One region of the Streptomyces sp. NPDC050738 genome, then DNA from elsewhere that is predicted to be linked to it. Evidence: riboswitches for the same ligand, from Rfam matches in the RefSeq annotation. Region 1 holds a riboswitch; each other region holds the start of a gene.
What was found. A riboswitch is a leader RNA that binds a small molecule or an ion and turns the genes downstream of it on or off. The one in region 1 is predicted to bind cyclic di-AMP.
Positions count from the first base shown of each region.

Region 2: it holds a riboswitch for cyclic di-AMP, as region 1 does, so the genes downstream of both, AB0H78_RS24925 (transglycosylase family protein) here and AB0H78_RS04260 (M23 family metallopeptidase) in region 1, are expected to answer to the same signal.
Region 3: it holds a riboswitch for cyclic di-AMP, as region 1 does, so the genes downstream of both, AB0H78_RS11295 (NlpC/P60 family protein) here and AB0H78_RS04260 (M23 family metallopeptidase) in region 1, are expected to answer to the same signal.
Region 4: it holds a riboswitch for cyclic di-AMP, as region 1 does, so the genes downstream of both, AB0H78_RS28520 (NlpC/P60 family protein) here and AB0H78_RS04260 (M23 family metallopeptidase) in region 1, are expected to answer to the same signal.

Region 1 covers NZ_JBFAHN010000001.1:859,814-863,616, reverse strand. Annotated here, with positions in the region: gene AB0H78_RS04270 (PrsW family intramembrane metalloprotease) at 1-517, shown strand, start outside; gene AB0H78_RS04265 (aldo/keto reductase) at 558-1,502, opposite strand; gene AB0H78_RS04260 (M23 family metallopeptidase) at 1,649-2,692, opposite strand; cyclic di-AMP (ydaO/yuaA leader) riboswitch at 2,704-2,837, opposite strand; gene AB0H78_RS04255 (PP2C family protein-serine/threonine phosphatase) at 3,053-3,803, opposite strand, start outside.
Region 2 covers NZ_JBFAHN010000010.1:121,503-125,305, reverse strand. Annotated here, with positions in the region: gene AB0H78_RS24935 (cytochrome P450) at 1-175, shown strand, start outside; gene AB0H78_RS24930 (transglycosylase family protein) at 289-1,155, shown strand; cyclic di-AMP (ydaO/yuaA leader) riboswitch at 1,425-1,572, shown strand; gene AB0H78_RS24925 (transglycosylase family protein) at 1,576-2,310, shown strand; gene eno (phosphopyruvate hydratase) at 2,571-3,803, shown strand, end outside.
Region 3 covers NZ_JBFAHN010000003.1:669,602-673,404, forward strand. Annotated here, with positions in the region: gene pcrA (DNA helicase PcrA) at 1-1,524, opposite strand, end outside; cyclic di-AMP (ydaO/yuaA leader) riboswitch at 1,765-1,910, shown strand; gene AB0H78_RS11295 (NlpC/P60 family protein) at 1,919-3,058, shown strand; gene AB0H78_RS11300 (hypothetical protein) at 3,082-3,435, opposite strand; gene AB0H78_RS11305 (NlpC/P60 family protein) at 3,764-3,803, shown strand, end outside.
Region 4 covers NZ_JBFAHN010000013.1:93,754-97,556, forward strand. Annotated here, with positions in the region: gene AB0H78_RS28510 (ATP-dependent Clp protease proteolytic subunit) at 36-641, shown strand; gene AB0H78_RS28515 (hypothetical protein) at 648-956, shown strand; cyclic di-AMP (ydaO/yuaA leader) riboswitch at 1,222-1,422, shown strand; gene AB0H78_RS28520 (NlpC/P60 family protein) at 1,426-1,899, shown strand; gene AB0H78_RS28525 (DUF6328 family protein) at 1,974-2,477, shown strand; gene AB0H78_RS28530 (LysE family translocator) at 2,446-3,075, opposite strand; gene AB0H78_RS28535 (LysR family transcriptional regulator) at 3,148-3,803, shown strand, end outside.

The DNA of each region.
Region 1 (3,803 bases):
CATGGGCATGCACGCCCTGTGGAACGGCTCGACGAAGTTCGGTGCGTACGGCTTCTACATCGTCTACGGCGCCTTCATGGTCCCCGTGTTCGGCCTGCTGACGTGGCTGGTGATCTGGACCCGCCAGCGCGAGCTGCGCACGATATCCGCCGAGCTCCCGGCGTACGCGGCGGCCGGCTGGCTCGGCGCGGCCGAACCGCTGGCCCTCTCCTCGATGCGGGCCCGCACCATGGCCAGGGATTTCGCGGGGAGTACGTACGGCGGCAAGCTCGCCGCGCGTGCGGTCAGCGAGTACGAGGCCTTCGCGACGACGCTCGCCTTCCTGCGCCACCGGGCCCACCGGGGTGCGGTGGGCCCGGACTTCATGGCCCGGGAGCAGGAGCTTCTGCACCACCTGTGGCAGCGCAAGGAGATAGCCGGGCCTGCGCTGCTGTACGCGGCGCAGGCGACCGGCAGGGTGCGGGTGCCACCGCCGTACCTGCACTACGGCGGCTACAACCCGTACCGGCAGTACTGACCCTGACCCTGCCCCTGCCCCTGCCCCTGCCCCCTACCGGCTAGGCGGAAGCCGCGGTCAGCGCCGCCACCTCGTCCTCCGTCAGCTTCAGTTCGGCCACCGCGGTCAGCGCGGGCAGCTGCTCCACCGTGCGCGCGGAGGCGATCGGCGCGGCCACGGTCGGCTGCGCGGCGAGCCAGGCCAGCGCCACGGTCGCGACCTCGGCGTCGTGCGCGGCGGCCACCTTGTCGAGCGCGTCGAGCACCTTCAGGCCCCGCTCGCTCTGCAGGTGCTTGCCGGCGCCCTCGGCGCGGGCGCTCTCGACTGCCGTGCCCGGGCGGTACTTGCCGGTGAGGAAGCCCGAGGCGAGCGCGAAATACGGGACGGAGGCCAGCTGGTGGCGTGCCGCGGTGTCCTGGAGCTCGCCCTCGTAGGTGTCGCGGGAGACCAGGTTGTAGTGCGGCTGGAGCGCGACGTACCGCGCGAGCCCCTCCCGCTCCGAGAACGCGATCGACGCGTCGAGGCGCTCGGGAGAGATGTTGGATGCGGCGATGGCCCGCACCTTGCCCGCCTTCACCAGCTCGTCGAGCGCGGTGATGATCTCCTCGACCGGGACCGTGACGTCGTCGAAGTGCGTGTAGTAGAGGTCGATGTGGTCGGTGCCCAGCCGGCGCAGCGAGTCCTCCGCGACCTTCTTGATGTTGGCGGGCGAGAGTCCCTTGTCGACCGGGTGGCCGCCGACCTTGGTCGCGACGACCACCTCGGAGCGGTTGCCCCGGGCCGCGAGCCACTTGCCGATGACGGTCTCGGACTCGCCGCCCTTGTTCCCCGGCACCCACGCGGAGTAGGAGTCCGCGGTGTCGATGAAGTTGCCGCCCGCGGCCGTGTAGGCGTCGAGCACGGCGAAGGACTGCGCCTCGTCGGCGGTCCAGCCGAAGACGTTTCCACCGAGGGCGAGCGGGAAGACGGCGAGGTCTGAGGAGCCGAGCGTACGGAGAGAAGTCATGGGTTGATCAACACCCTGTCCGGTGGTGCCTATTCCAAGCCGGTCCTGTTCCGGGTATTCCGGGCATTCCGGGTACGCCAAAACCGGCAGCCCTGGCGTCGGGGGGGTTGCCGCCAGGACTGCCGGTGTCTTGGGGAGGTGCGGGATCAGGGGTTGATGCCGCGTGCCTGGAGCCAGGCCATCGGGTCGATCGCGTCGCCGCCGCTCGGGTGCACCTCGAGGTGCAGGTGCGGGCCGGTGACGTTGCCGGTCGCACCGACCCGTCCGATGACGTCGCCCGTGGTGACCTTCTGCCCGGCGCTGACGTTCAGCGAGGACTGGTGGCAGAACCACAGCTCCGTACCGTCGTCGAGCGTGAGCACCGTGCGGTAGCCGTAACTGCCGGACCAGCCCGCCGACTTGACCGTGCCGCTGTGTACGGCCTTGATCGGGGTGCCCGTGGGGGCCGCGAAGTCGAGACCCGTGTGGTAGCCGGAGGACCACATCGAGCCCGCATCGCCGAAGTGCGAGGTGAGGGTGTACGAGGAGACCGGCAGCGAGTAACTGGCGGCCAGCTTGGCGAGACGCTCGGCCTCCGCCTTCTTCGCCGCCTCTTCCGCGGCCTTCTTCTTGGCGGCGGCCTCCTTCTTGGCGGCCGCGTCCTGCTTCGCCTTCGCCTCGGCGGCGGCCTTGTCCGCGGCTGCCTTCTGGGCCAGTGCCTTGGCCTCGGCGTCCGCGCCGGCCTGCTGCTGCTCGGCCTGCTGCAGGATCCGGGCGCGCAGCGTCTCGCCGGCGTCCGTGGTGCCCTGGCCCGAGGCGGCCGTGGTGAGGCCCGAGGTGGAGAGGGGTGCCGCGTTCGTCTCCGTGTCGGAGGAGTCCGGGGCGATGTCCGCCTTGATGGCTTCCGGCAGGTGGTCGGTGACCGAGGCCGGGAGGTCGGGCAGGGATATGGAGACCGGGGCTTTGCCCTCGGCGGTGGCTATGCCGCCCGCGCCGACCGCGGCGATGACGCCGACACCCAACACCGTGGAGCTGCGGGCGAGTCCGCCGCGCTGCTTGGCGACACGGTGTCTGCCGCGTACCGGACGGACGGAGTCCTCGGTGGGGTTCCACTCGTCCCAGGTCTCACCGCCACCGTCACCCCCGAAACCGAACGAGTCATTGTCATTCGGGACATAAAGAGCCTGGGGGGCAGGGTTGTTGGACGCCACGGAGGCGTACTCCTTTCCTTCCTTCTCGCCTACCGGGTTAGCTGACGGGTTCGGAGCAGGAAGGTCTCCTACGGGCCAGGTTCAGCCCGATTCACCCCAATTGGTGGTTCCCCGGTTCCCTTGCGGAATTCGGCGCACGCGCACGGTGCCGTCTCTTGCGACGACTGGGACGACCGCGCTGCGTTATCGAACGTTAATAGACGCGGGGGTCTGATTCCAAGCCGTTCCGACTGATCGTTAACGCCTTTGGCCTGGACTTAACGGGACACAGTCCAGCAAAACAGGTCGACTTGACGACCCCACCCGAAACCTCTGTTTTCTGACAGTGCATCAAATGTTATGCGCAGGGGCGTCCTTCGATTACGTACCGTGTCGAACGATGTCCACGGTCCGCCGCCGCTCTGGCTGGCCCTCCCCCGGCCGCCCCACCGCGAGCAGCGCCATGTCGTCCGTCGACCCGCCTCCGGTGTACCGCCGTACGTCACCGGTCAGCGCGTCCAGCAGCGCGTCGGGACCGGGGAAGATCCGCCCGCGCAGCCGCTCGGCCGGGTCGTAGAAGACCCCGGCCGCATCCCGCGCCTCCGAGAGCCCGTCCGTATAGAAGAGCAGCGTCGACCCGGCCGGAAAGGGCGAGGTGTCCGCGCGGTCCGGCCAGCTGCCCAACTCGGCCATCCCCAGCGGCAGCGCGGGCATGGACGGCGCCAGCGCGTCCAGCGCCCCGTCGGCGTGCAGCAGCAGCGGCTCGGGATGCCCGCGGTTGACCAGCCGTACGACACCGAGCCCCCGGGGGACCTCCGCGAGCACCGCGGTGGTGAACCCCTCGAAGGCATCGAGCCCGTCGCGCCGCGTCCCCTCGCGCGCCAGCGCCCGCTCCAGACGCTGGGCCACCCCCGCCAGAGTGGACTCCTGCTCGGCCGCCTCGCGAAAGGCGCCGATCACCACGGCCACCGCCTCGACGGCGTCGAGGCCCTTCCCGCGTACGTCACCGACCACGAGCCGCACCCCGTACGGCGTGTCCTGTACGGCGAAGAGATCGCCCCCGATGAAGGCGTCGGCCTGCGCGGCCTCGTACCGCGCCGCGATGTGCAGCCCGCCGATCCGGTCGGCGGGC
Region 2 (3,803 bases), on a different contig from region 1:
CTGCCTCGGTGCGCCGCTCGCCCGCCTGGAGGGCAGGACGGCCCTCGCCACGCTCCTCACTCGCCTCCCTGACCTGCGACTTGCGGGAGATCCTGCCGATTTGCGCTGGCGCGGCGGGCTCATCATGCGTGGACTGCGCACGCTTCCGGTGGAGTTCACGGCCGAACAGAACTGACGCTCCGTCAAGACTGTGACTTTCACGTGATCTGCGCTGCATCGACTTGTGACCCGCGTTCGATTCCGGCTAGGTTCGCCGTTCGACTCATCCGTCACACGGAAGGCCCTCGCATGAGCTCCGGGAACGGTCGGCATCGCCGCCCTCGTCAGGCTCCCGCTTTTGTCGTAGCGGCAGGAGTGACGGGTTCGGCCATCGCGATTCCGCTTCTCGCCGCAACGGGCGCCCACGCGGCGGACTCCAGCACCTGGGACCGGGTCGCACTCTGCGAGAGCGGCGGCATGTGGAGCGCCGACCTCGGCAACGGCTACTACGGCGGTCTGCAGTTCTCGCAGGAGAAGTGGGACACCTACGGCGGCTCGCAGTACGCGGCGCGCGCCGACCTCGCCAGCCGCGCCCAGCAGATCGCGGTGGCCCAGAAGGTCCTCGACGCGGAGGGCACCAAGCCCTGGGCGAGCTGCGCGGAGATCTCCGGCCTGGCGAACGCGGCCGAGGCCGGTGCGACTCCGTCGGTCGACCCCGGCGCCACGAACACCGCGACACCCGCGCCGACGGATTCGGCGACGCCGGCCCCCTCGGACACGGAGACGTCGACTCCGTCCGCAACCCCCTCGCAGTCCGCGAAGCCCGACGCCACGGCCACGCCCGCACCCTCCGCGAGCGCGGACGCGGACAAGGGCGCGGACCAGGGCAAGGGGCAGGGCCAGGGCAAGCACCGCGGCGGAACGGACGCGTCGGACACCTCCGACACGTCGGGCACGGGCCGCGACACCGGCCGCCACGCCTCCCGCGGTGACGCCACGGATCGCTCCGAAGCCGCCGCAGGCGACTACACGGTCCGCACCGGCGACAACCTCTGGGCCATTGCGGACGCACACGACATCAAGGGCGGCTGGCCGGCGCTCTACGCGGCCAACGAGAAGACCGTCGGCTCGGATCCGGACCTCATCGTTCCTGGTCAGAGCCTCGATTTGGGCTGAAAAGCGGGGCAGTTGGGGCGCTAATGTCCCAATTTGAGCAACTGAGACAAGGGTCTCTTCACCCTCCGCTCATGCCCGGTTCGTTCCGTACGTCCAACCCGTCGCCCACCTGCACACATGTGGTCTTCCTGTGTGCAAGCAGCGGCTTTTCGCCCCGATGTTCGTCTTTGAACATCGGGGCGACCTGTGTTTACGGTTCAGGCCGCTCGTCAAAGCGAGCACCAGCGACCGTCACGCCGAATCCTGCCGTCGGTCGCTCGGGATACTCGACGCGTAAAGCGCCGTAGGCAGGAGCGGGGGACCCAGGTAAGTGCCGGGAGACCGGCTTGGGGTTAAGCCGAGCGCTAGGACGCTCGGCCGGGCAACTCATTGGCCCGAACCCGACAGCTCACCTCGTAGGCGTCGGTGAGGAGATTCCGCATGCTGTTTTCCAGCAAGTCCAAGCACCGCCGCCCCTCGAAGGCCGTTCGCTACACCATGCTCGCCGGCATCACCGGTGCCGCTGTGGCCGCGCCTCTGATCGGCGCCACCTCGGCCTCCGCCGCCTCCGTCTCCACCTGGGACGCTGTCGCCCAGTGCGAGTCCGGCGGCGACTGGTCGATCAACACGGGCAACGGTTACTACGGTGGCCTGCAGTTCTCCGACTCCAGCTGGGCCGCCGCCGGCGGTACGCAGTACGCCCAGCACGCCAACGAGGCGACCAAGGACCAGCAGATCGCCACGGCCGAGAAGCTGCTCGACATGCAGGGCCCGGGTGCCTGGGCCTGCGCCGGCGCCGGCAACCTGAGCAACGACGGTGTCGACCCGGGCGTCAGCACCGACTCCGGCAACTCGGCGTCGAGCGACTCGTCCTCCAGCGACTCGTCCTCGTCCTCGTCCGACAACTCGTACTCCGCGGACTCCAGCTCCTCCTCGGACAGCTCGTCCTCGGACGACTCGGCCCAGGCCCCCGCCGCGGAGACCCCCGCGCCGAAGGCGTCCTCCTCGTCCTCGTACGAGAAGGGCGACGGCGAGTACAAGGTCAAGACCGGCGACACCCTCAGCAAGATCGCCGAGTCGCACGACACGACCTGGCAGAAGCTGTTCAAGGCCAACGGCGACATCGTCAAGAACGCCGACCTGATCTACCCGGGCCAGCAGCTGCACCTCAGCTGATAGCTGAACCAGCCGGAGCCGATCCAGGCTCCCCCCAGGGCACCCCGGCCCGGCGCGACATCCCCCGTTCGCGCCGGGCCGGGGTTTTCAGCTATTACCGGGCAGTAACTTTCAGGTCCTTCGCCCTGCAATACTCGACTTTGGGCCCTTTTTCGTCCCAGGGGCCGGTCGCACGGCTGGCCGAACCCCGCCAGCCGGTTAGGCTCTTGTCGCAAGGCCAAAGCGACCCTGCACCCCATAGCGTCACATCCCATAAGGAGATGCTCGTGCCGTCCATCGACGTCGTCGTAGCCCGGGAAATCCTGGACTCCCGAGGCAACCCCACGGTCGAGGTCGAGGTCGGCCTCGACGACGGCAGCACGGGTCGTGCTGCTGTTCCGTCTGGTGCCTCCACCGGTGCTTTCGAGGCCATTGAGCTCCGTGACGGTGACCCCAACCGTTACCAGGGCAAGGGTGTCGAGAAGGCCGTCCTCGCCGTCATCGAGCAGATCGGCCCGGAGCTCGTCGGTTACGACGCCACCGAGCAGCGCCTGATCGACCAGGCGATGTTCGACCTCGACGCCACGGAGAACAAGGGTTCCCTCGGCGCGAACGCCATCCTCGGCGTCTCGCTCGCCGTGGCCCACGCCGCCTCCGAGGCCTCCGACCTGCCGCTGTTCCGCTACCTCGGTGGCCCGAACGCGCACCTGCTGCCCGTCCCGATGATGAACATCCTCAACGGTGGGTCGCACGCCGACTCCAACGTCGACATCCAGGAGTTCATGATCGCCCCGATCGGCGCGGAGTCCTTCTCCGAAGCCCTTCGCTGGGGTGCGGAGATCTACCACACGCTGAAGAAGGTCCTGAAGACCAAGGGTCTCTCGACCGGTCTCGGCGACGAGGGCGGCTTCGCCCCGAACCTCGAGTCCAACCGCGCCGCCCTGGACCTCATCATCGAGGCCATCAAGGAGGCCGGTTACGTCCCCGGCAAGGACGTCGGTCTGGCGCTCGACGTCGCCGCGTCCGAGTTCTACAAGGACGGCAAGTACGAGTTCGAGGGCAAGTCCCGCTCGGCCGCCGAGATGACCGAGTACTACGAGGAGCTCGTCTCCGCGTACCCGATGGTCTCCATCGAGGACCCGCTGTACGAGGACGACTGGGCGGGCTGGAAGGTCCTCACCGACAAGCTGGGCGCCAAGGTCCAGATCGTCGGCGACGACCTCTTCGTCACCAACCCGGAGCGCCTCGCCCGCGGCATCGACGAGGGCTCGGCCAACGCCCTGCTCGTCAAGGTCAACCAGATCGGTTCGCTGACCGAGACCCTGGACGCCGTCGAGCTGGCGCAGCGCAACGGCTTCAAGTGCATGATGTCCCACCGCTCCGGTGAGACCGAGGACGTCACCATCGCCGACCTCGCGGTCGCGGTGAACTGCGGCCAGATCAAGACCGGCGCCCCGGCCCGTTCGGACCGCGTCGCCAAGTACAACCAGCTGCTGCGCATCGAGGAGATCCTC
Region 3 (3,803 bases), on a different contig from region 1:
CTCGTCGACCCGGCGCAGCGCCTGCGGGAAGCTGATCTTCTCCCGCAGCCCGAGCGCGTCGATCATCGCCTCGGCGCGCTCGCCGATCCCGCGCTTGGGTACGTTCAGGATGCGGCGCAGCGGGACGGTGTCCTCGGGATTGGAGAGGACCCGGAGGTACGCCAGGATGTCCCTGACCTCCTTGCGCTCGTAGAAGCGCACCCCGCCGACGACCTTGTACGGGAGCCCGACCCGGATGAAGATCTCTTCGAAGACACGGGACTGGGCGTTCGTACGGTAGAAGACGGCGACGTCCGATGCCTTCGCGTCGCCCGCGTCCGTGAGCCGGTCGATCTCCTCGGCGATGAACTGCGCCTCGTCGTGCTCGGTGTCCGCGACATAGCCGACGATCTTCGCGCCCTCGCCCGCGTCGGTCCACAGGTTCTTGGGGCGGCGGCTCTCGTTGCGCTCGATGACGGCGTTGGCGGCGGAGAGGATCGTCTGCGTGGAGCGGTAGTTCTGCTCCAGGAGGATCGTCGTCGCGTCGGGGTAGTCCTCTTCGAACTGCATGATGTTGCGGATCGTCGCGCCTCGGAAGGCGTAGATCGACTGGTCCGCGTCACCGACGACGCACAGCTCGGCGGGGGCGGGGCCCGACCCCACCAGCTCCTTGACCAGCGTGTACTGGGCGTGGTTGGTGTCCTGGTACTCGTCGACCAGGACGTGGCGGAAGCGCAGCCGGTAGTGCTCGGCGACGTCCGGGAACGCCTGGAGCAGGTGCACCGTGGTCATGATGATGTCGTCGAAGTCGAGGGCGTTCGCCTCGCGGAGGCGCCCCTGGTACATCGCGTACGCCTCGGCGAGGGTCTTCTCGAAGCCGTCGGCGGCCGTCGAGGCGAAGGTCTCCTCGTCGATGAGCTCGTTCTTGAGGTTGGAGATCTTGGCGCTGAAGGCCTTGGGCGGGAACTTCTTGGGGTCCAGGTCCAGATCCCGGCAGACCAGGGCCATGAGCCGCTTGGAGTCCGCGGCGTCGTAGATCGAGAACGACGACGTGAAGCCGAGCTTCTTCGACTCGCGGCGCAGGATGCGGACGCACGCGCTGTGGAAGGTCAGGACCCACATGGCGTGGGCGCGCGGGCCCACCAGATTCTCGACGCGCTCCTTCATCTCGCCCGCGGCCTTGTTGGTGAAGGTGATCGCGAGGATCTGGCCGGGGTGGACGCCGCGGGCGCCCAGGAGGTGCCCGATGCGGTGGGTGAGCACCCGGGTCTTGCCGGAACCCGCGCCGGCCACGATGAGCAGCGGGGACCCGGAGTGCACGACCGCCGCGCGCTGCTCGGCGTTCAGGCCGTCGAGGAGCGCGGCGGGGTCCACGGCGGGGCGGGGGGCGCCGTCGCGGTAGTACGCGTCACGAGGCGGCCCGTCGAAGGCGCCGCCGAAGAGGTCGGCGGGGACCTCCTCGGGGGCGTGGTCCTCGGGGGGCGGAGGCGCGTCCTCGGTGGGCTGGAGGTTCGCCAGGAAGCTGTCGTCAAAGAGGCTGCTCATCGTCCACCGAGTCTAGGCCGGACCAGTGACACTCCGGGTCGGTATCCCCGGCCCCCGCTCCTGTAGCGGCCGGAGACCGCTTTCGGGAGGTCCGTCCCGCAGGTCACGAAAATGTATCGGGCATATCGAACATCAGGCTTCCCACCCGCCACAGGAGGCCGCTACCGTGCTCGCTCAGGTGGCCGTACCCCCACCGGCGAACCGCGCCGGAGCGCGCCGCCGCGCCGAGTCCGCTCTGCCGCACGACCTGCGTCGTACGGCAGTTGGAGCCGGGGACCCACCAAGCACCACCGGGGTGAATCGGTCCGTACCCCCAAAGGACCGTAGGGCGCCTTCCGAAGCCCGAACCCGACAGCTAACCCGGTAGGCGGTCCACGGAAGGAACACGCCTGCCTTGGCAGACCACCGCAAGCCGCGTACCCGAATACGCGCAGCCGTACCCGCCGTATCGCTCACGACCGCGGCACTCGCCTCCGTCTCGCTGCTCACGCAGAGCGCGCAGGCCGCGCCCGCGCAGCCGAAGCCGAGCATCGAGGACGTACAGAAGAAGGTCGACGACCTCTACCGGCAGGCCGGCACCGAGACGCAGAAGTACGACCGCGCCAAGGAGTCCACCGCTCTGCAGCGCAAGAAGGTCGACAAGCTCCTCGACGCCGTGGCCGCACGCACCGACCAGCTCAACAAGTCGCGGCGCGAGCTGGGGCAGTACGCGGCAGCGCAGTACCGGGGCGGCCCGCTCGCCACCACCGCGAACCTGCTGCTCGCCGACGACCCGCAGTCGTACTTCGACCAGAACCAGGCCATGAAGCAGCTGTCCGCGCAGCAGACGCACGCGGTCGACGACTTCGAGACGCAGCAGAAGGCGGCGGCGAAGCAGCGCGCCGAGGCGACCACGCAGCTGGAGACGCTCACCACCGCGCAGGCGGATCTGAAGGCCACCAAGGGGCAGGTGCAGTCGAAGCTCGCCGAGACGCGGGAGCTGCTGTCGAAGCTGACGGCGGAGGAGAAGGCACGGCTGGCGGCGCTGGAGAAGGCGCGGCAGAAGGCGGCCGCGAAGAAGGCGGCGGAGCTGGCGGCCAAGCAGGCGGCGGCGGAGAAGGCCGCGAAGGAGGCGGCGGCGAAGGAGGCGGCGTCAGGCGGCGGCTCCGGCAGCGCCTCGGGTTCGTCGTCCTCGGGTTCGTACGCGGCCAAGGCCGCCAAGGTCCTCGACTTCGCCCGCGACCAGATGGGCAAGCCGTACGTCTGGGGCGCGACGGGCCCCAGCTCCTACGACTGCTCGGGCCTCACCCAGGCCGCCTGGAAGGCCGCCGGCATCGACCTCCCGCGCACCACCTGGGACCAGGTGAAGGTCGGCAAGCGCATCGCGACGGCCGATCTCCAACCCGGTGACCTGGTCTTCTTCTACGACGACATCAGCCATGTCGGGATCTACATCGGCGGCGGCAAGATGATCCACGCACCGCACACCGGCGCGAATGTCCGCGAGGAGTCGATCTACTACATGCCGATCTACGGCTCGGTGCGCCCGGCCTGACTCACGCCGGGCTCACCTCAGCCTCACGTCCACAGCACCGCGATGAAGATGTTGGCCACGGTCAGGCCGCCGACCGCACCGAACAGCGCCTTCTCGACCTTCTCCTCGTCACGCTTGACGTAGACCAGGCCGAGAATCACGATCAGGACCGCCAGCTTGATGCCGATCTTGACGTTGTTGACCGTGTGGTCGTCGGCCTGGTTGAGGCCGACCAGCGCGACCCCCGTGACCAGCATCGTCAGCGCCCCGTGCAGCATCGCGGGCACGAAGCGCGCCGTGCCCGCGCCCATCGCCTTCATCTGGGTCAGGAAACCACCGAGCAGCGAGGCGATGCCGATGATGTGCAGGCCCACGAAGACATTGATCAGTACGTCCATGGGCCAGACCCTAGCCACCCCTTGACACCATCTTTCACTCAGGTCGTGCGCATTCACCGGTCACAGCCGCTCACTCCATGACCAAAATGAACCACTTCAAGGCAAACCAGCGCTTTCGCGCAACCTCAGGTTTAGCGTCCTTCTCCAGGTGACCGGCTCCCCACCGCCGTCCCGTCCGATCCGCAGGAGAAGGGCCGGACGACTGTCGGTCACCACCGCCGAAAGAACCGGCGGCGGCCCGCTCCCCCTGTGCGGGCCGCCGCCGGACGCGCGTCACGGACGTGACGCGCGGATACGGACGTCATACGGAAGGACGTGACCCGCCCTCGTGGCCGCTCACCGAAAACCCAAGCAGCGCCCGCTCACCG
Region 4 (3,803 bases), on a different contig from region 1:
TTTTACAAAGGCGCCGCCCGAGGAGAGGTCTGTCCATGTACCGCCCTTCCGCTCGATACGTCCTGCCCGAGTTCACCGAGCGCACCACGACGGGGACCCGCACCCTCGATCCGTACTCGAAGCTTCTCGGGGAGCGCGTCATCTTCCTGGGGACCGCCGTGGACGACACCGCGGCCAGTGATGTGATCGCGCAGTTCATCCATCTCGAGTACGACGCCCCGGACCGGGACATCTCCCTGTACATCAACTCCCCCGGCGGCACGGTCAATGCCATGTCCGCGGTCTACGACACGATGCAGCTCATCGGCTGCGACGTCGCCACCTACTGCCTGGGCCAGGCGGCTTCAACGGCCGCCGTGCTGCTGGCCGCAGGCGCCCCGGGCAAGCGGGCGGCCCTGCCGGGAGCGCGGATCGTCGTACAGCAGCCCTCGATCGAGGACCCCGTACAGGGGCAGCCGTCCGATCTGGAGATCGTGAGCCGGGAGCTGTTGCGCATGCGGGAGTCGATGGTCTCGATGCTCGTCACGCACACGGGACAGGACCCGGAGCGGATCGCGGCGGACATCGAGCGCGACAAGGTCTTCGACGCCGAGGCGGCCAAGGCGTACGGACTGGTCGACCACGTCGTCACCAAGCGGTGAGCGGGGATGCTGCCGCCCGAAATGGAGCCGCTGCCGGCGCTGACGCGCGCCGAGGGCGAGTTCATCGACAGCTATCTGGACGTCGTCGACCAGCTGGGGCGGATCAACCCGGCCCGCGGGCACGACACTTACGGGGCCCTGCGGGCAGCGCAGGCGCTCGTCGCGCGGGCGGGAGCGCTGCGGGACGCGCTGACGCTGATGCACATGCGGGGCGAGGACCGTCTCCACGCCGGGACCCTGGCGAACGCGCTGCGTGTGCTCGACGGGGAGCGCCGCGCGGAACGGGTCACCGTGCCACGCCCGTCGGGGAGTTGATCCGCGTACCTCGAATGGCCTAGACATTCGTAGTCATTCAGCACCAAATGACTTGCGCAGCCCGCCTAGACACTGTACGGAATGCGCTATTCCGCGCCTGGTACGGCGGTCGTCGGGGGCTCGACGCGCTACACCGAGGGTGCTCTGTCCACCCGAACAGGGCAGTCGTGATGAGCCTCACATACTGCCGGTAAGGTTCGAAAATCCGACACTTCATGGGTCAAGATCCCTGAGACGACAAGCCCCCGCCACCACGGCGGGGCGGTCCGGGCGGACGCCGAGTCCTGCCGCTGTCCCGGACGTCTGGTCGACAGGAGTGCATCGGCAGGAGTGGAGGACCCAGGCAAGACGGGTCCGATCCGAGTGTGGGGTCGGCCCTTGGGGTGAAGCCGCCAGCAGGCGGCCGGGCATCTTCGCCAGTCCGAATCCGACAGGTCATCCTTCACAGGCGGTTGACGAAGGGTTGCGCATGACTGCGCGGATCTGTGTTCCGTCCCTGCTGTCCAGGACCGGTGCCGTAACGGTCCTCACCGCCGCCGCCGTAGGCGGCACTCTGCTGGCGCCGGGCGCCGCATCGGAGGCCCAGGCGGCCACGCTCGCGACAAAGGCACTCAATGTCGCCGCATCGAAGAAGGGGTCCCCGTACAGGTACGGGGCCGCGGGCCCGTCCCGTTTCGACTGCTCGGGGCTGACCCTCTACTCGTACAAGAAGGCGGGCAAGAAGCTGCCGCGCACGGCCCAGTCGCAGTACAACAAGGTGCGCCACATCTCGTCGGGCAGCCGGCAGAAGGGCGATCTGGTCTTCTTCCATTCCGGGCGCAGCGTCTACCACGTGGGCATCTACGCCGGCAGCGGCAAGATCTGGCACTCGCCCAAGACCGGCTCCGTGGTCAAGCTGGAGAGGATCTGGACCAAGAGCGTCTGGTACGGACGCGTGCGCTGAGACGCGTGCGCTGGGATACGCACGGTCCCGTCGGCCGGAGCATGGTCCTCGGCCGACGGGCAACACGTACCGCCATGACCGTCGTGGACCCCGGCACCACACGCAACGAGACGCGGCTGGAGCGGGCCGACCGCAATTTCGGTGAGCTGCTCCAGGAACTCAGGGTCGTCCAGACCGGCGTGCAGTTCCTCTTCGCCTTTCTGCTGACCCTCGCCTTCACCAGCCGCTTTCCCTCGCTCGACACCTTCGAGCGAGGGACGTATGTGACGACCCTGCTGCTCACCGTGGTGGCCGCGGGGCTCTTCACCGCACCCGCGGCCCTGCACCGCTACCTGTTCGGCCAGGGCGCCAAGGAGCAGATCGTGGCGGTGTCCTCGCGGCTCGCGGGAGCGGGGATGGTGGCGCTGGCTCTGGCCCTGACGGGGTCGGTGCTGCTGGTCGTCGACGTCGTCCACGGGCTGCCCGAGGGCATCGCCGCCGGCGTGGGGACGCTGCTCGCCTGCGGCGGGCTGTGGGCGCTGCTGCCGTGGCTGGTCGGTCGCCGGCTCAGTGGGAAGCCGAGCCCGCCACCAGAATGACCCCGAGTCCCGCCAGTGCGGTCCCTGTGACGCCCTCGACCGTCCTGGCCGTACGCGGCCTGCGCAGCCAGCGCCCGAGCCGGTCCACCAGGAGTGCGACCGCCGGGAACCAGACGAGGGCCAGTGCCACCACGATCGAGGCCAGCAGGAGCGTACGCGGCAGGACCGGCGCCCCGTGCGGGACGAACTGGGGCAGCAGGCTGAGGAAGAGGACCGGCGCCTTGGGGTTGAGGACGTTGGTCAGGAAGCCCTGGCGCAGGCACCGCCCGATGGAGCCGGCCGCCTGCTCCTCGTCCTGCGGGCCCACGGGGGCGGGGCGGAACACACCATGGAGCGCGCGGCAGCCCAGGTAGAGGATGTAGATCCCGCCCGCGATCTGGAGCGTACGGAAGAGGACGGGGACCGCGACCAGGACGGCCGCCAGTCCCGCGACCGCCAGCGCGGTGTGCACCAGCAGTCCTGCGGCCACGCCGACCGCGCAGGCGACACCGGAGCCGCGGGAGGCGAGCGCATTGCGCACGACGACGGCGAAGTCCGCGCCGGGCATCGCGACCATGCCTGCGGCGACCCCGGTGAATGCGAGCAGTTGAGCGTCCATGACGTACAGCCTGGACTGCGCGAGGCCTTAACGTGTACTTGCAATCTTCTGGGTCTGCCTAAAGGAACGCTTATGTACGACCCCACGCGGCTGGCCGCACTGGTGGCCGTCGCCGAGGCCGGTTCGATCACCAGGGCCGCCGCCCGCCTCGGTTACACGGCGCCCGCCCTCTCCCAGCAACTCGCCAAGCTGGAGCGGGAGTCGGGCGCCACCCTGCTCGTACGCCACCACCGCGGAGCCCGGCTCACCGCGGCCGGCGAGCTCCTCGCGGCGCGGGCCCGTACGGTGCTCGACGAGATGGACCGGGCCCGGCACGAGCTGTCCCGGCTGGCCGGACTCTCCGGCGGACGGCTGAAGGTCGGCACCTTCACCACCGCGGGCATCCATCTGCTGCCGCCGGTGCTCAGCTCCTTCCGCCGCTCCCATCCGGACGTCGAGCTGACTCTCGCCGACTACGAGCCGCCGAACGGCGTGAGCGCGGTGGCCACGGGCGACGCGGATCTGGCACTGACCCATGCGTACGAGCCCGCCGCCTCTTCCGCGGCGCCTTCGGGGGTGGCGCTCGAGACGCTTCTGGTCGAGGAGCTCGTGCTGGTGACCGCGCCCGGGCACATCCTGGCCGGCGGCACGGGCCGGCTGCCGGTGGCCGACCTCGCCGGGCAGCCGCTGATCAGCAGCGCGCCCGCGCATCCGCCCCGCCAGGGTGTGGAGTCGGCGCTCGCCGAGGC